DNA from 4 places in the Nocardia sp. NPDC059240 genome. Region 4 is predicted to be linked to each of the others. Evidence: riboswitches for the same ligand, from Rfam matches in the RefSeq annotation. Region 4 holds a riboswitch; each other region holds the start of a gene.
The links. Region 4 has a riboswitch for magnesium ahead of ACFXHA_RS16460 (NRAMP family divalent metal transporter). Riboswitches for the same ligand answer to the same signal wherever they lie in the genome.
Positions count from the first base shown of each region.

Region 1: it holds a riboswitch for magnesium, as region 4 does, so the genes downstream of both, ACFXHA_RS19950 (stealth conserved region 3 domain-containing protein) here and ACFXHA_RS16460 (NRAMP family divalent metal transporter) in region 4, are expected to answer to the same signal.
Region 2: it holds a riboswitch for magnesium, as region 4 does, so the genes downstream of both, ACFXHA_RS26385 (hypothetical protein) here and ACFXHA_RS16460 (NRAMP family divalent metal transporter) in region 4, are expected to answer to the same signal.
Region 3: it holds a riboswitch for magnesium, as region 4 does, so the genes downstream of both, ACFXHA_RS00435 (MgtC/SapB family protein) here and ACFXHA_RS16460 (NRAMP family divalent metal transporter) in region 4, are expected to answer to the same signal.

Region 1 covers NZ_JBHZAC010000005.1:257,363-261,859, forward strand. The annotation lists gene ACFXHA_RS19940 (FUSC family protein) at 1-1,380, shown strand, start outside; gene ACFXHA_RS19945 (hypothetical protein) at 1,391-2,302, opposite strand; M-box (ykoK) riboswitch at 2,554-2,732, shown strand; gene ACFXHA_RS19950 (stealth conserved region 3 domain-containing protein) at 2,809-4,179, shown strand; gene ACFXHA_RS19955 (Nramp family divalent metal transporter) at 4,192-4,497, opposite strand, start outside.
Region 2 covers NZ_JBHZAC010000007.1:277,060-281,556, reverse strand. The annotation lists gene ACFXHA_RS26395 (DUF3558 domain-containing protein) at 1-375, opposite strand, end outside; gene ACFXHA_RS26390 (DUF3558 family protein) at 375-899, opposite strand; M-box (ykoK) riboswitch at 997-1,169, shown strand; gene ACFXHA_RS26385 (hypothetical protein) at 1,529-2,227, shown strand; gene ACFXHA_RS26380 (ABC transporter permease) at 2,238-3,995, shown strand; gene ACFXHA_RS26375 (nitrate/sulfonate/bicarbonate ABC transporter ATP-binding protein) at 4,009-4,497, shown strand, end outside.
Region 3 covers NZ_JBHZAC010000001.1:91,649-96,145, reverse strand. The annotation lists gene ACFXHA_RS00450 (hypothetical protein) at 334-732, shown strand; gene ACFXHA_RS00445 (TetR/AcrR family transcriptional regulator) at 811-1,437, shown strand; gene ACFXHA_RS00440 (VOC family protein) at 1,458-1,937, opposite strand; M-box (ykoK) riboswitch at 2,097-2,270, shown strand; gene ACFXHA_RS00435 (MgtC/SapB family protein) at 2,490-3,203, shown strand; gene ACFXHA_RS00430 (ABC transporter permease) at 3,200-4,497, shown strand, end outside.
Region 4 covers NZ_JBHZAC010000004.1:387,130-391,626, reverse strand. The annotation lists gene ACFXHA_RS16460 (NRAMP family divalent metal transporter) at 1-1,503, opposite strand, end outside; M-box (ykoK) riboswitch at 1,868-2,047, opposite strand; gene ACFXHA_RS16455 (hypothetical protein) at 2,337-3,056, shown strand; gene ACFXHA_RS16450 (APC family permease) at 3,112-4,494, opposite strand.

The DNA of each region.
Region 1 (4,497 bases), on a different contig from region 4:
CGGGTCCGCTGGGTCGAACTGTCGGCACTCGGAGCGCTGTTCCTGACCTGGGTGGGGCTGGGCGCGGGGGTCGCGCGCAGTACACAGGAGAGCACCGCCGCATTGCTGGTCATGCTGGTGGTGGTCGCCGCGGTCGCCACCTTTGTCGGACACTCCCTGATGCTTACGCCGCCGATGGGCGCGTTCGCGGTGATGCTCTGCGATGTCGGATTCAGCGGTGTGAAATCGGGTGCGGCACTGGCGACTGTGCTCGGCTGGCCCGCGGCCGGAGTGGCCGGCTCGATGGTCGTCTCCATGTCCGGGTGGTTGTGGCATCCGAACAAGCCGCAGCAAGACGCGGTCGCCGCCGCCATCGCCGCGATCGACCGGTCTCTCGAACGACCGGCCGTGGCCGATCGGCAGGAAGCCACCGCGGCACTCGTCGCGGCCTGGGCCGCCCTGCACGACGCGGGCACCGTCGCGATACCCGAGGATCCACTCGTGACGGCCTTACTCGCCGCCAATCGCCGGTTCGCGGGAGTCGTGAACCCCGATTTCCTCCCCAACGACACCGCGATCCCGCTGTCGCGACCCGGGCCCGGCTACCTCCTCGCCCGGACCTGGTCACCGCACTCGAGGGCGACGATCACCACCGCACGACTCGTCGTCGCGGCGACGCTGGCGGCCGTGCTGTGCACCGCGCTGCCGCTGGACCGGCCCGATTGGGCGATCCTGACGGTCGCGCTCGTCCTCGGTGGTGCGCCCGCACGTGCGGACGGGACCATCCGGGCGCTGCACCGATTGGCGGGCACCGTACTCGGCATCGGCGTGCTCGGCGGCCTGATCCGACTGTCTCCCAGCGGATTCTGGGTCATCGTCGTGCTCACCGTGCTGCTGTTTCTCATCGACTTCCTGGCCGCCGGGAACTACGCGCTCGCCGCCGCGTTCATCACTCCCGCCGCACTGCTGGTCGGCGTGCGCGGTGATCTCACCGGCGACCTCACCCCGCTGCTGCGCGATCGCCTGCTCGAGACTGCGATCGGCGCGGCGCTCGCCATCGCGGCGCTCTGGCTGATCGCTCCGCGCGCGCATCGTCGCGGCATGCTGTGGATGCAGGGTCGCGTCTCTGCCGCCTCGGCGAAACTGCTTGCACTGCTGCGCGATACCCCACCCGACAACCCGCGCGCCATGCGCCTGCGCCGCGATCTGCAATACGAACTCGCCGGCGCCGCGGTCGCCATCACCGTCGCCGCTCGCACCGAGCCGGCCTGGACTCGCACCCATCGGGACGAATACCTGCGTCGTGAACGCCACGGTGTCGCCCTGCTGATCGCCTGCTGGCACACCCCGCCCGGCCACCTGCTCACCGGCATCGACGAGCGAATGCCGGACCTGCCGTGAACACCGGGCGCTAGGCGACCGTGGTGGATGGCGCCGTGCGCAGCACGGTGAGACCGGCGGTGACGGCGGAACCGGCTGCGCTCCAGCTGATTCCGGCGGGTTGAGTGGTGAGGACGACCACCAGGTAGCGCAGGGGCTGGTTGGGAGCGGCCGCCACGAGGCCGGTGGTGTTCATGGTCGTGGAGGCGTTCATCATCATCCACCCCTGTTTGACCGCGGTGGGGACACCGGGAAAGACGGTGGGGATGCCGAAGGACTGGTCGGTGCCGTCGGCGGCGATTCGGGTGCTGTGGAGCAGGCCGTTCAGGATGACCTGGCGGTCCGGTTCCGGGACCGCGGTGGTGAGGTAGTGGTAGATGGCGACGACATCCGCCGGGGTGGTGCGGGTTTCGCCCCATTCCGAGGAGTCCTCCGGCAGTTGGGTACCGGTGAGACCGATCCGGTCGATCATGCGGCTCACGATGTCGGTGCCGCCGCCCGTACACCACAGCTCGTCGGCGATGTCGTCGTCACTGGTCGCGAGCATGCGTTCCAGCCGGGCGGGGTCGGCTGAATTCGCTTGCGGGCCTTGGCCGTGCAGGGCATCGAGCGCGATCAGCAATTTGACCACGGATGCGGTGTAGAACGACTGATCGGCGCCGAGGGCCGCGACCACACTGCCGGTACCGGTGTCGATGACATCGATGCCGACTTCGGTACCGGGAGAGGCGTCCTGGATCGCGGACTGCATCTGCCGGGCCAGTTCCGCGGGTGGCAACGTGGCCGGAACCGCGGGCCACGCGGGACTCGCAGGCGCGGCCGACGCCGCGAGGGGCGCGGCCTGCGCGGCGACGAAGGCGAGCAGGCCCGCCGCGACACTCAGCCGCCACGGCCGAAATGCGCTGGTGGGGCGCGCGATCGCGCCGGCGGTATGGATGCGCATGAGTATTGCTTTCGTGCTTCGAGTCGGGATTTGTGGTGCACGAATTCGCGGCCTGCCGACTACGCAGGTCGCATCGGAATTCGTTGTTTCGCTAGCCCCTCAGATCAGGGCTGCGGCACTGCATGACATTTCCCGTTGTCCGGGAAGTCACCCGACTGAATTGGGCAGTAGCTTGACATCACATGTATTGGAAGTCAATCCGTGTGACCGCCCTTACCGGCGCGCCTACTGCCGATGTGGCTATAGTTTGTGGTGCACCTCGTTAGGTGAGGCTCCTTTTCGAACACAGGCCACTGATCTCACGACGTCGAGAGACGCCCAAGATCAGGACAGATCTTCCCGGCTTAAGGGTTGATCCCAAGTGGCTTCCCGCCGAATTTCCGGTCGGGATACGTCGTTCAGTGCCGAAGCTCAACGTGTGGGGTTGCGCGCGGCACATGGGCTTTCGCGCAAACACTCCTTCGTGCGTTCACTGAGACCTGTCCAGTCCCTAGGTAGGTGTACGAATGAAGAACCTGATGACCTGCGTTCCGGTGGCCGGAGGCGGCACCGAGCGGACCCCGGTGGAGAATCTGCTGCTCACCCGCGGTGTCCTGCTGGCGAACAATATCCGTTTCCTGCTGATCAGGACCGCGGACGGCACCCCTGCGCTCGCGCTGGGCGAGCAGTTCCGGGGACTGGTGGCGCCGCTGCTGCGCGTCGACGGCGGCCCGGGCGCCATCACGATCGAGTACTGGGATTTCGGCCCCGAGGAAGTGCGTTGTCCACGCCCGAATGCCTTGACCCGCACCAGTTTTCCCGCCGCCGACCTGGAACTGTCCACGATCCGGCGGTTCGGCTGCGACTGGGTGTCGCCCGAGGGGATGTTCGAGCCGCACGCCGGCGATATCGGATTCCCCATCGACCTCGTGTTCTCCTGGGTCGACGGCAATGACCCGGCGCTGGCCGCGCGACGCACCGCGGCCGCGGTCGGCGTCGCTTTCGGCGAGGGCGACGCCGCACCGGCGCGCACCCGACAGATCGATGAGCTGCGCTTCGCGCTGCGATCCGTGCACGAATACGCGCCGTGGGTGCGCCGCATCTTCATCGCCACCGATTCGACGCCGCCGCGCTGGCTCGCCGACGATCCGAAGGTGACGATTGTTCGTGCGGCAGAACACTTTTCGGATCCGAGCAGCCTGCCGACCTTCAACTCGCACGCGATCGAGTCACAGCTGCAACACATTCCGGGGTTGAGCGAGCACTTCATCTACGCCAACGACGACATGTTCTTCGGGCGTCCCGTGTCGCCGGAGATGTTCTTCACCTCCGGTGGCATCAGCCGCTTCGTCGAATCCGATCTGCGCATCGGCACCGGGCCGAACACCGAGCAGCGCAGCGGATTCGAGAACGGGGCTCGCGTGAACCGGAAACTGCTGCAGGATCGATTCGGGCAGGTGATCACCCGCCACCTCGAACACGCGCCGACCCCGCTGCGCCGCAGCGTGCTGCTGGAGATGGAGCGGGAGTTCCCCGCGGATTTCGCCCGGACACAGGCCAGCCCGTTCCGCTCCAGCACCGATATCTCGGTGACGAACTCGCTCTTCCACTACTACGCCCTGCTGACCGGTCGCGCGGTACGGCACGAAACCGCGTGGGTGCGCTACGTCGACACCACGACCTTCGACGGGCTCGATCAGCTCGGCATCCTGTCGGTGCGCCGCGACGCGGACTTCTTCTGCCTCAACGACAGCAGCTTCCCCGAGGTGGAGGAATCCCACCGCACGTCGCGGGTGCGGTGCTTCCTGGAGCACTACTTCCCCCGCCCCGCACCCTGGGAGCGCACCGCCGCCGAGCTGATCGACACGGCGGCGGAGTCCGGCACCTTCGCCGCGTAGCCGGGTGGGCGGTCAGCCTCGACCGAGCTGTACCGCCTTGACCACCAACAGGATCGCGCCGATCACGAGGTAGCCACGCAACGCCAGCATCCCGAGTTTGGTACCGGCCGACCAGGTGACCGGTTCGAGCAGGGCCAGGGGCGGCATCCGCCAATGTTCCTTCTCGGACCGGTCGAACACGGGGGCCGGGGCGGGAGCCGGGGCGCGCCGTTGCAGATAGCGCAGTACCCCGACCGTCACCACCGCGAGCACGGCCAGTGCGGCGGCCAGGTATTCGGAAGTGCTGACCACATCCAGATCCGGGAACAGCGTGGTGGC
Region 2 (4,497 bases), on a different contig from region 4:
CGGATCCTTCGGATCGCGCCAGTACATGCCGCCGAAGTTCCGGACCACCAATCGTTCGATCTGGTAACCGAATTGGCCCGCGACCTGAACCTCGCGGGAAAGCGTGTCGTCTCGCAGCCAGGCATAGGTGAGGTCGACCGCACCACCGCCCGCGTTGACGGCGGTCCAGTCGCAGATGGTGGGCTCGCTGAGCCGCTTCATACCGGTGACATTGATGGCGCTCGCCAGCTTCTGATCTTCCAATGGTCCGCAACCGGCCAGGAAGTTCGGATCCGAGGACACGCGCGCATCGTCCTGTTTGCCCCCGTGCGAGCAGCCGGTCACCGTGGCGATCAGCAACGCCGCCACCGCGATTCGGGAGTACCAGCGTGCCATCAGCCCTGTCCCGCCTGTTGCAACGTGGCCGCGGCCAGCGCTTCGACGCCCGGGCAGGACTGGGTGTTCGAACCGCCGGGCACGGTGTGCCGCACCGTCCAGTCGATGAAGTCGGTATCGCCGAACGCGACCGCCACCTCACACCCGCTCGCGTCCCGCCATTCGATCCCGGCCTGCCCCGCGACCTGAACGGTGGCGGGCTTGCCGGTGGTCACCTGGGTGCGGCGTTCCTCGAGCGAACTGCCCCGGAACCAGTGGAAGATCACCGCGTCGCCACCGCTGCCCGGCTGCCATACGCAACTCAGGGCATTCACCGACACCCGAGCCGGATCGGCGAGCCCCGCCTGCCGCCCGACCTCCGCGTCCGACACCCCACCGCAGAGCCCGATCGTATTCGGTGACGCCAGTACCGCTTTGGGCGCGGCACTCGTGGTCGTGGCCGCCTGCGGCGTCGAGGTGCCGCCGCAGCCCGCGACCGCCACCCCGATCAGGGCGATCCCTGCCGCCACGCCCACCGCTCTCATCACGCCGACCAGCGTAGGCGAACGCCACCGGTCGTGCGATCCACGCCACGATCGAATATGAATTTTGACAATTCACAGGACATTAACTACGTTCGATGTCGCACCTCGATAGGCGAGGCTCCTGTACGAACACAGGCCACTGATCTGACGACGTCGAGAGACGCCCAAGGTTAGGACAGATTTCCCCGGATTAAGGGGTTATCCAAAGTGGCTTTCCCGCGGAAGCGGAATACGTCGCACAGTGCCAAAACTCTGACGAGAGGGTGTTCGTCCCGTTCCGGTTTCGCCGGACGACCTTCCCCCGTGTGCGCTGTCGTATCGCGTTCAACCAGTTTGAGGAGGTCGGGGCAGCCAGATGACGCCCTCTGACAGTCCGGAGTCTCCGGGCCGGCCCCTCCGCCTGCGAGCGGGCCACTAAACATATCGACGTCGCGTCGCCTCGACGCGCGTAAATCCACCGATATTCCGGTGCCGCACACTGCGCGGTTCCGTGATATTCGCATGCCGATTTCCGACTGAATTCGGAATTCCGCCAATGCCATATGCCGTCCGCGCAATCGTGCGCGACGGAATTCACCGCTGCCCGCAATACCGTGCCGGGCGGCGGCAGATGAGGGGACACCATCCTGATGAGAATTCGCATGTTCGCCTGGCTGGCCGCGTTGACCAGCGCCGCCCTGCTGACCACGCACGCCACCGCGCACGCCGAACCCGCGGCCATCGAGGCCCGGGCCACGATCGTCGATCGGACGGTCCAACTGCACACCGACGCGGGCTCGCTGCGGGTCGATCACGACCGCCTGCAGATCCTCGACCCCGCCGGGATCGTCGTGAGCTCGCTGCCGTTGCAGCTGGCCAAGCAGGGCACCATGTACCCGATCGATGCCCGAATCGACGGCAACACGGCCGTTCTCGCGCCGCGCCCCGACCGGGCCCGGCCGCTCACCGACGAGGAGCGCGCCCAGACCGAACAGGCCGTCGGCGCACCCGTGCGGACCTTCGATCTGAGTCCGATCAGCGACAGCGACAGCCCCGAGGATCGCTTCAACAATGCGATGGGCCACGTCAACACCGAGATCGGTGCGGCCGTCGCGGTGGCCACACTGCTCGGAGCCGTCATCGGCGGCCCGCTCGGGTGCCTGTTCGCCGGTGCACTCACCACCGTCGCGGCCGGTCCGGTGGGCGCGATCGTCGGCTGTCTGGCCGGGGCGGTCATCGGCGCGGGCATGGGGGTCGTGGTGTTCAACGTGCTCATCGGCGTGCCCGCGCTGATCGGGTCGGCGATCCACTTCTTCAATGTCGTGAACGCGCCGCCGGCCGCCGAATGAGGTAACAGACATGACTCTGCAAATTGCAATCCCCAACAGCCCCAAGACAACTCCCGAGGTCCGCCGGGCCCGCAACGGGCTGCGCCCGGCCGACTATCTGCTGCTGGCCGCCGGCGTGGTGCTGACGGTGTTGGTGGTCAAGCTCTTTCGCGACATCTCGGTGCCGTGGATGCCGGGCGACAGCCCCGACACCGTCTCCACCGATCCAGCGAACCTGCCCTACTACGCGGCGCGCACCACGCTGCGGATGTTCGCCGGGCTGGTCGCGTCCCTCATCTTCACGCTCGTCGTCGGCCAGTGGGCCGCGCACTCCCGGCGCGCGGAGAAGGTGCTCATCCCGTTGCTCGACATTCTGCAGTCGGTGCCGGTGCTGGCGCTGGTATCGATCACGGTGACGGCGTTCATCGCGCTGTTCCCGGGCTCGTATCTGGGCGCGGAGGCGGCGTGCGTGTTCGCCATCTTCACCGCGATGGCCTGGAACATGACCTTCGCCTACTATCAGGCCCTCCGGAATATGCCGCGTGAGCTGGACGAATCGGCGCGCATGATGCGGCTGACCCGCTGGCAGCGGCTGACCCGGGTCGAGATTCCCGCGGCCATGATCCCCATGGTCTGGAACGGCATGATGAGTTTCGGCGGGGCCTGGTTCATGCTGGCGTCCTCGGAGGTCATCAGCGTGTCCGGCAATGATCAGGCGCTGCCCGGCATGGGTTCGTTCATCGCCGCCGCGACGTCGGAGGCCGCGGTCGGCAAGCTCATGATCGGCGCTGTCGTCATGGTCGCCACCATCGTGCTGGTGAACGTGCTGTTCTGGCGGCCGTTCACGGCCTGGTCGGAGCGATTCCGGGTGGAGCACACCGAATCCGCGCAGGCTCCACGCAGTCTGGTGCTGGATCTGTTGCGGCGCACCACGATTCCCACTCGGATCGCGACCCGGTTGCGGCCGGTCGGCGAGGGCATCGATCGCAGCATGCGGATCTTCGGGCGCGCCACCCGCTCGCCCTACGACGCCAAGCGCGGCAGCCTGGCCGGGGATGCGGTGTTCTTCGCCGTGCTGTTCGCGGCGCTGGGCTGGGGCGCGTGGACGCTGGCCCGATACTTCGAGCGCACAGTCGGTTTCGCCGAGTTCGGGCCCGCCTCGCTGATGGGTCTGGCCAGCCTCAGCCGGGTGGCGGTGCTGCTGGTCTTCTCCACCATCGTGTGGGTGCCGGTCGGCGTGTGGATCGGCATGAATCCGCGCATCTGCCGGTTCGCGCAACCGGTGGTGCAGGTGATGGCGAGTTTCCCGGCCCAGTTCCTGTACATCTTCGTGGTCGCGGGACTGACCTACACCGGCATCTCGCTCAATATCGGCGGCACCGTGCTGATGGCGCTGGGCGCGCAGTGGTACGTGCTGTTCAACGTGATCGCGGCCGCCGGGCAGATCCCCACCGATCTGCGCGAGGCCATGGACGATCTGGGCGTGCACGGGCGGGAACGCTGGAAGTCGTTGATCCTGCCCGCGATCGCCCCCGGCTATGTGGTCGGTGCGATCACCGCGTTCGGCGGTGCGTGGAACGCCACGCTCGTCGGCGAGGTCGTCGAATCCGGCGGCACGCACCTGGAGGCCTTCGGTCTGGGCGCGTACATCACCAATGCCACCACCAACGATCAATTCGCGAAGGTGCTGCTCGGCACGCTCGTGATGTCCGTGGTGACCGTGGCCATCAACCGCCTGGTCTGGCGGCGACTACAGCGCACCGCCGAGACCCGGTACGCGCTCGTCTAGAAAGGAGGACGCCATGTCCGCACCCGTCATCACCGTGGATCGCGTCACCAAGAACTTCACCAACCCGTCCGGCGAACAGCTGGCGGTTCTGTCCGATGTCCGCATGGAACTGCGGGAGGGCGAAATCGTCGCGCTGCTCGGCAAATCCGGCTCCGGCAAGTCCACGCTCATGCGCATCATCGCCGGGCTGGTGCAGCCGTCGGCCGGGACCGCGCGGCTGCGCGAGACCGAGATCACCGAACCGAATCCCAGTACCGCCATGGTGTTTCAGACCTTCGCGCTGCTGCCGTGGCTGACCGTGCGCCAGAATGTCGAACTCGGGCTGCGCGCCCAGGGCATCGCGTCCTACGAACGCGACGAACGGGTCACCGACGCCATCGACATGATCGGGCTCGACGGCTTCGAGAATGCCTATCCCAAGGAGCTTTCCGGCGGCATGCGGCAGCGCGTCGGCTTCGCACGCGCCCTGGTGGTGCGGCCGGAGGTGCTGCTCATGGACGAA
Region 3 (4,497 bases), on a different contig from region 4:
CCGCGGGGAAGCCGGCTCGCCGTGCCCGTCGGCGGGGGCGTCTGCGCGTTGCCGCTCCCCACTGATTCGGACAATCGGAACGTTAGCGGCACGTTAGCTATTCGGCGAATCGGACGGACGAATTAGGGGATCGTTAGGGGCGTCGAGGTTTTCGCGTCGATTGCGGCGAAACCCGTTGATTGCGGGCGATCATGGCGGCTGCCGCGGCGGCGGTCACTACCGGACGAGTAGTCCGATACGCGCGTGTCGGGTCCCCTGAACGCTGACACTTCCCTTATGCGCCAACGGCGTCGCAGATCCCGCATTCACCCTCATCTGGGGAGATGATCGACGATGATCCGGTCACGGAAGTCGGCCCTCACCGCATTCACCGCCTTCGCCGCCGCCGGCGCGGCACTCGTGCTCACCGCACCCGACGCCGGGGCGTACGTCACCAGCGTCACGGTGGCCACCGGTTCGAGCATCGGTGGCGGCTACGGCACCAACTGCTCCTACACGGTCACCGTGAACGGCAGTCCCAACGAATACGTCTGGCTCTACGACAGCGCGTCGGGCAGTTTCAACCCGCAGCAGTTCAGTCTCGGCACCGGCGGCACCGCCACCTCGAGCTGGACGCCGACGGCCAAGGGGCAGCACTATGTGCAGGCCTGGTCCTACAACGGGTCGCAGTGGGCGCTGGTGACAGTCGGCACCGGCATCAATCTGGGCAGCGCCTGCGTGGTCACCGGCTGACCCGCCTGCTCATCAATACCGATCGGTCCGGGGCCGGGTGTGCATGCCCGCCCGGCCCCGGGCATTACTCTTGACCCGGTGCAGACCGAGCAACCGCCCTCCGACGCCGAGCCCCGCATCTGGGGTGGAACGACCCTCACCGAACGCCGTGAGGCGCGCCGGACCGCGCTGCTCGAGGCCGCACTGGATCTGATCGGCGAATCCGGGGCGGGCGCGGTCACCATGCGCGCGGTCTGCCGCCGCGCCACCCTGACCGACCGCTACTTCTACGAATCCTTCGCCAGCCGAGACGAACTGCTCGACGTGCTCTACCGGCAGATCGCCGAGGAGTTCCTGGATCCGATGACCGCCTTCGCCGTCGTCGACGATCCGGTGCGCGACCGCATGCTGTCGGAAACCTTGGTGGACAAGGTCCTCGAGGATCCGCGTAAATCGCGGCTGTTCCTGGTGGAGCCGTATTCCTCGACGGGGCTGGGGCAGACCACGATCGCGGTCATGCCCGCCTTCACCCGGCTGATCCAGGACCACCTCTTCGCCCATATCGACGATCCCGTGCAGCGGCGGCTGGCAGCGGTCACCATGGCCTCGGGCAACGCGGGCATGTTCTCGGCCTGGCTCAACGGCACGCTGCGCGCCACGCGTGAGCAGATCGTGGATCACCTGGTCGAGACCATCGACGCCTATCGCGGTGTGTATCGCGGCTGAAGTCCGCGAATTACGCCGGTTCAGGCCGCATCGGTCGGCATCTCGAAGTCGGAGGGCAGGCCGAGATATTGGGCCAGTGGCGGTCCGCCGCGGCCGAATTCGACCAGTTCGAGGCGCAATCCGTCGGCGGTGCGGTGGTAGTAGACACCGGGCTCGGTGTCGCCGTGCAGCACGACGGCGCTCGCCTCGAGAGGGAAGCCTTGCGCGGCCATCCGTTCGGATTCGGCTCGCGCGTCCGCGGCCCAGTAGCCGATGTGGTGCAGGCCGAGGGTATCCCACACCGTGCCCGGAGTGCGTTGCAGCAGTTCGATATACGGCGGCCCCTGCCGCGAGATGGTCATCCGGGGTGCGGTATCGGCCGGGTCGCCGGGCCCGGACTGATGCCCGCTGGGCACGATCGGTCCCCAGTCGGAGCCCAGCAGTTCGCTGAGTTCGTCCATGGCTGCGCGAAGATCGCTGACCACCACTCCGAGGTGGTAGCCGACGTTGATGATGGGCATCTGCGAGCTCCTCTGTTCGGGGTTCGGACCTGCCCACCGTAACAATCCGACCGATCGGTCGGAATAATGATGGGAGCTGGTTCACGCGAACACCTCCATCGCGACGGCGGTCACATCGATTTGCCGATCGACGGGCACGGGTGTTTACTCATCGCCGCAAGGTGCCGTCGTTAGCTGAGGCTCCTTCACGGATACAGGCCGGCGATCCCGAACGTCGAGAGACGCCCCGGATCAGGACAGGTTGCCCCGAGTTAAGGGGTAGCCCCGACCGGCTCCCACCCGCGGGTGGGTTTACGCCGTGGAGTGCTGAACGTCTTACGAGGGGTGGTACCCGAATCGGCGGTTTTCGCCGTTCCCACTCCCCTGGCATGTGTATGCGCTGTGCCGAGGAGGTGGTGGTCGTGCCCGATGGACCGTATCGAAGTCCGTTAGCCAATCGTTCACTCGGCGACACCGCTGCAATCCCTCGCCCGCTACCGCACGCCCTGTAGCGTCCGATCGGGAGCGTCTGATCTGTAGCGTGCGCCGTCCTCCCCTGTTTCGGAGAATGCAATGACCACGTGGGAAATGCTGCTGCGCCTCGGCACCGGTGTCGGGTTGGGTGCGGTGATCGGGTTCGAGCGCCAGTTCCGGGCGCGGATGGCCGGATTGCGCACCAACGCGCTCGTCGCCGCCGGGGCGACACTGTTCGTGCTGTTGTCCGCGCACGGCTTCAGCGGGCGCGACGCCGATCCGACTCGTGTTGCGGCACAGATCGTTTCGGGTATCGGGTTCCTGGGCGCGGGTGTCATCCTGCGCGACGGGTTCAATATCCGCGGGCTCAATACCGCCGCCACCCTGTGGTGTGCGGCCGCGGTGGGCGCGTTGGCGGGTGCGGGTATGTATCCGACCGCGGTGGCGGGCACGGTGGCGGTGGTCGTGGTGAACACCGCGCTGCGCACGGTGGCGCGCACGGTGGATCGTCCGGTGACCGACGGTCCCGAGGCGCAGGTCGCCCTGTATGCGTTCACCGCCGACACCGATGACGACCACGAGGCGCATGTGCGGGCGCTGCTGGTGCAGTCGTTGACGCGCACCGACTTTCAGCTCAATTCGATCTCGAGCCACGACACCAAACCCGGGCGGGTGCAGGTGCGTGCGGAGTTGACCGGGGACCGGCGCGACGATCGGCAGATGGAGGCGGCGGTGAGCCGGTTGAGCTTGGAGCCGTCGGTGACCAGTGTCGGGTGGCGCACGGTTCCGATGCCGGTGGAGGACGAGCAGTGAACGCGTCACTGCGGTCGTATCCCACCCGCGGCGTGCTGGATAGGCCGCGCTCGCGGTGGGCGGATATCGCGGTGTTCGCGGGCGCGGCCATTCTGATCTGGCTGATCGTGCGGGTCTCGGCGGGCATGCACGTGCCCTTCGACGAGAATTCCGCGCCCACAACGGTGTCCACCGATCCGGGTGAGCTGCCCTACTATGCCGCGCGGTCACTGTTGCGCATGCTGCTGGCCCTGGGACTGTCGATCCTGTTCACCTTCGTCTACGCGACCGCGGCCGCGCGGCTGCCGCGGGCGGAGAAAGTGCTGCTGCCGCTGCTCGACATTCTGCAGTCGGTGCCGATCCTGGGCTTCCTGTCGGTGACGGTGACGGGGTTCATCGCCCTGTTCCCGGGTTCCTCGCTGGGCCTCGAGTGCGCCTCGATCTTCGCGATCTTCACCTCGCAGGCGTGGAACATGACCTTCGCGTTCCACCACAGCCTGGTCTCGCAGCCGCGTGAACTCGATGAGGCCGCCCGGAATCTGAGACTCTCACGCTGGCAACGGTTCTGGCGGGTCGATGTCCCCTCGGGCATGTTCCCGCTGGTGTGGAACGCGATGATGAGTTTCGGCGGCGGCTGGTTCTTCCTGACCGCGGCCGAAGCCATCAGCGTCAACAACCGCCAGTACGTATTGCCGGGCATCGGCTCGTATGTCGCCACCGCCAACGCCGATTCGCAGATCGGGCGGGTGTTGCTGGCCATCGCCGTGATGGTCGTGATGATCATCGGGCTCAATGTACTGTTCTGGCGGCCGCTCACGGTGTGGGCGGAGCGATTCCGCATGGAGGACACCGAATCCGCGGACGCGCCGCGCAGCCTGATGCTGGATCTGTTGCGCCGCAGCCATGTTCCCGGGCTGCTGGGCCGGGCGCTCGGGCCGCTGGTGTACCCGATCGACCGGTTCATGGGTCTGTTCGGGCTGGCCGAGCATCCGCTGTATGTGGCCCCGGCGCGGCGGCGTACCGGGGACGCGGTGTTCGCGATCGTGGTCGCGGCCGGTCTGATCGCCGGAACCGTCGCGATCGTGGACTACATCAACAATTCGGTCGGTTTCGGCGAGGTCGGGCATGCGCTGGGACTGGGCTTGATCACCCTCGCACGGGTGATCGTGGTGCTGATCTTCTCCACCGTGGTGTGGGTGCCGGTCGGAGTGTGGATCGGGCTCAATCCGCGGGTGTCGCGGCTGGCGCAGCCGATCGTTCAGGTACTGGCCAGTTTTCCGGCCAACTTCCTGTTCGTGCTGGTGGCCGCGGTGAT
Region 4 (4,497 bases):
GGTTTCACGGCGCTTGCCGCGCTGCCAGGCGATCAGCATGCCCGCCCCGCCGAGGACGCCGACCAGCGCGCCGACACCGAAACCGACCTCGATGGTGAGCGTGGACAGACCCGGGAAGAACACCGCCGCGGTCAGCGCCAGCGACAGCAGCACCAGCGACCACACGATGATTCCGGCGACGATGTTCTGGCGCACCGTGTTCACCCACGGCCCGAGCACCGCCTTGTCATTGCACAGCAGCACCAGGAACACCGTGGCCGAGGGCAGCAGGACACCGGCCAGCGCCTGCACGCCCTGGGTCAGCAGACCCAGCACATGGTCGGGGCTGAAGGACACCGCGCCCGCGACGGCCAGCAGCGCCGCGTAACCGAGGTAGAACGCCGGTGCCTCACTGACCTTCCAGTGCAGCGAGTGCCGCTTGCCGAGGGTGTCGCCGAGGGCGTACGTGGTGGCCAGGCCGACCGCGTTCGCGCCGATCAGCGAGGCATCCAACAGCAGCATGGCGAACAGCGCGCCGACCGTGGTGCCCATGTGATCGTGCAGGGACTGGGCCACAGCCCCGGCGTCGGTGAAGTTGCCGACCGCGTCGGTGCCCGCGAGACCGAAGGCCGCCGCGGCCATGATGGCCACCGCGCCGACCATGACGACCACGATGCCGACCCACAGATCGATGCGCTCGTAGCGGATCCAGCGCGGCGTGATGCGCTTGTCGACGATATTGGACTGCTGGAAGAACAGCTGCCAGGGCGCGACCGTGGTGCCGACGATGGAGACGATGAGCAGCAGCAGCGTCGAGTTCAGCCCGCCCGGGAAGGACGGCAGGAACCCGTGCGCCACCTCGGAGACCTTGGGGTGCACCAGGAATGCCAGCGGGAACATCACGATGTTCAGCGCGATCAGCCCGAACAGGAACCGCTCCCAGCGCCGGAACGAGCCGCCCGCCACCATGGCGAACAGCGTCACCGCCGCCAGCGGCACCGAGATCGCCTTGGGCAGGCCGAAATAGTTGAGCGCCATCGAGACACCGATGAACTCGGTGACGATGGTCAGCGCGTTCACGATGAACAGGTCGCCCACGCTGAACGCGCCCCAGAACTTGCCGAACCGATCGAAGATCAAGCGCGCGTGCCCGACCCCGGCGACCGCGCCGAGGCGCACCACCATCTCCTGGTTCACGTACAGCACCGGGATGAGCAGCACCAGCGTCCAGACCAGCGCCATGCCGTAGTTCTGTCCGGCCTGCGCATAGGTGGCGATGCCGCCGGCGTCGTTGTCGCCGACCATCACGATCAGGCCGGGGCCGATGATGGCCAGCAGCATGCGCAGGCGCTGGCCGCGGGTGCGGCCCTCGAGGGTGTCGTGCTGGCCGATGGAGCCCAGCGCGCCGACGATATCGCCGACGTGCGCACTGTCCATGACAGCACCGGTGGGACGGGCATCTACTGCGCCGGCGGGTGCGGCGACGGTGGTGGAGCGGCGGGAGCCGTTCGCGAAGAAGGCCATGGCCCTTCCCTCGCTTTCGATCATCGGGTGTATCGGCATGCGGAATACACCCGGCCGCCAAGCGATTTCGGGCACGGTGAACCGGTTCGAGGCACACGTCGGTCCGCGACCGGCGTCGGGACGACGCGGGGCGGAGCGGTGTGGGAACGGATCAGCCGGTGACCGGAATGCGGCAAGCCGGGGACGTGGGGATTCGGAAATCCATACTCGGATACGGACTATCGCCGGAACTCATTGTTCGTCCCTCACCTCCTTGCCGCCGGGACGTACGGGGACGTCGCTGCCGGGTGACCACCGTGTCACCGCCTGTGATGTCGCATCGCGCACGGCAAGAGGGGATTCGGGCACACACCTGTGGCGTCGCCCCGCACCCCTCTCGTCAGAGCTTCGGCACTGCACGACGTATCCGGGGGCTCGCGGCCCGGGGAAGCCACTTCGGATCACCCCTTAATCCGGGGTGATCTGTCCTAACCCTGGGCGTCTCTCGACGTCGTCGGATCAGTGGCCTGTGTTCGTACAGGAGCCTCGCCTAGCGAGGTGCTGACTGAGCAATGGTGGGCCTGGTCCTGGACGTTGTCAAATCCGGTCCGGTCGGTTCTCCGGAATCTTCTTGCGCCGCAAGCCGGTCCGCGGACGGTGTCGGTGACCCCTTTTTGAAATCCAGGTGAACGGCAAGAATATTCGCCGCGCAACGGGGTCTGAATATGTGTATCGAGTCACTAAAGGGCAAATGTCCATTGCTGCCCCTGAGAACAGACTTAAAGTTTGCTTGTCAATAACTGAACCTGCGATGAGTTCTGATGACGCGGGCCTATTAAATCGAGGTAAATCAAGTGCGCAAGAGCGGATTAGCCGCGGTTACCGCATTGGTGGCCGCCGTCACAGCAATTACAGCGGGAACGGTGAATGCCGATCCCACCACCGGTGATGTGGGTGCCATCCACTACACGGCATCGGCCACCGACCGGACCGCGACCATCACCACCGATATCGGATCCATGGACGTCGACAACGGCGTCTTCAAGATCCACGGTGCCGATGGCTCGGTAGTTGCTGGACAAGAACTCACCTTCCGTGTCGACGATTTCGTATTCCCCATCGCGGCCGAAATCCGTGGCCTGACCGCCACTCTGACACCGCAGTTCGATATGCAGCACGCCGTCTATCAGCCGGTCGCCCTGCCGTTCGAGGACACCGCTCCGTGGAAGACTCCGTACGACCGTGAGCAGGCGGCCTGGAACCGCATGAAGGACACCATCTCCGTCGGCGCGACCATCGGCACGCTGGTCGGCGGCATCGGCGGCGCGGCCGTCGGGTGTGCCCTGGGCGGCATCGCCGTGGGAGCCGGCGCGTCGCTGGCCACCGGCATTATCGGCGGTCTGTTCTTCTTCCTGCCGGGTGCCGTCGTCGGCTGCCTCGCGGGTGCCGCGGCCATGGGCGCCCTGGGTGCGATCGCGGGCATGATCCTCGTCACGGCCCCCGTCGCCATCGCCGCCGCTGTCCAGTACTTCACCACCATCAACCAGCCCTTCGTCCCGGCTCCGACGAAGTAGTCGCCGTGGGCTCGGGCCCCGGTCGTGTCGATGAGGGCGCGACCGGGGCCTTCGTCTATGCCGGGCCGTCTTCGTGGATCGGGTCGGGCAGGGTCCAGCGCTCAGCGCGCTTCGGATGCAGGTAGAGCGCGTAGTACAGGTAGCCCGCGGCCATGGCCGCCGCCGCGAACGCGATCTGCTGCCAGTCGTCGCGGCCCAGGCTGTAGGCCGAGTAGAGCATCACCGCGATGACGATCACCGGCGGCAACGGCCACAACGGCATGCGATAGCCACCCCGGATCTCGCTGCCTGCCAGCCGGATTCGCAGCGCCGAGAGCGCCACGAACAGATACACCAGCACCAGACCCGCACCGGTGGCCACGATGAGCCAGTGCATCGGCAGCAGTGCGGCGGCCAGCACCGCGAGCGCACCCACCACCAGGGTCGCCACCACCGGGGTGTGCAGGCGCGGATGCACCGCGCCCAGGGCCCGATCGATCGGATCCGGCCAGCTGCGATCGCGGGCCGAGGCGAACAGCAGGCGCGCGATCTGCAGGATGATCGCGATGACGGCGTTCACGATGGCGATCGCGATCCCCACGCTCACCGCGGTATTCACCGCCGAACCGCCACGGGCGGTGAGGAAGTAGTTCATCGGTGCGTCGCTGTGCAGCAGGTCGGTGAGCGACGGCGCGCCCAGCACCACGGCGGCCAGCGGCAGGATCTCGATGGCGACCGTGGCAGCCAGGCAGATCATGATCACGCGGCCGATCGTGCGGGTGGCGTTGCGCGTCTCCTCCGCGTAGTAGACCGCCGCGCCGTAACCGTTGTAGGCGAACAACGCCACCGGGATGAGCGTCGCCAGGGATCCGATGCCCACGTTCGCCAGGCCGTCCGAGCCGATGGTCTGCGCGTGCACGAAGGTGGCCGGACCGCGCTCGACATGTGTCGCGCCCAGCGCGACGAGTACCGCGATGGCCGAAACCTCCACGCACAGAAAGACTCCGGTGACCCAGGCGTTCGCCTTGATATTGAGCAGCGCGACCACCGTGGTCACCGCGATGACACCCACGCCGACCCATTTCCCGCCGAGACTGGGAATCGCGACGCTGAGATAGTCGCCGGTGCCGAGTGCGATCACCGCGATGATCAGGACCCCGTTCACCAGCGTCAGCACGAAGATGGCGAAGCCGCTGGACCGTCCCAACAGTCTTGCCGCCCAGGTGTATTCGCCGCCCGCGATCGGGAATGCGGTGGCCAGTTCGGCATAGCAGAGGCCCACGAACACCGAGGCCACCGCGGCGAGCGCGAGGGTCAGCACGGACGCGCCCCCGGCCGCGAGCAGGACGGCCGGAATGATGATGAACACGCTGGACGCCGGTGTCACCGCGGACAGTGTGATGAGGATGTTCTCGCCCATGCCGAGTGCGCGGGAGAGCTGCTGGGGATAGGTCGCCATGGC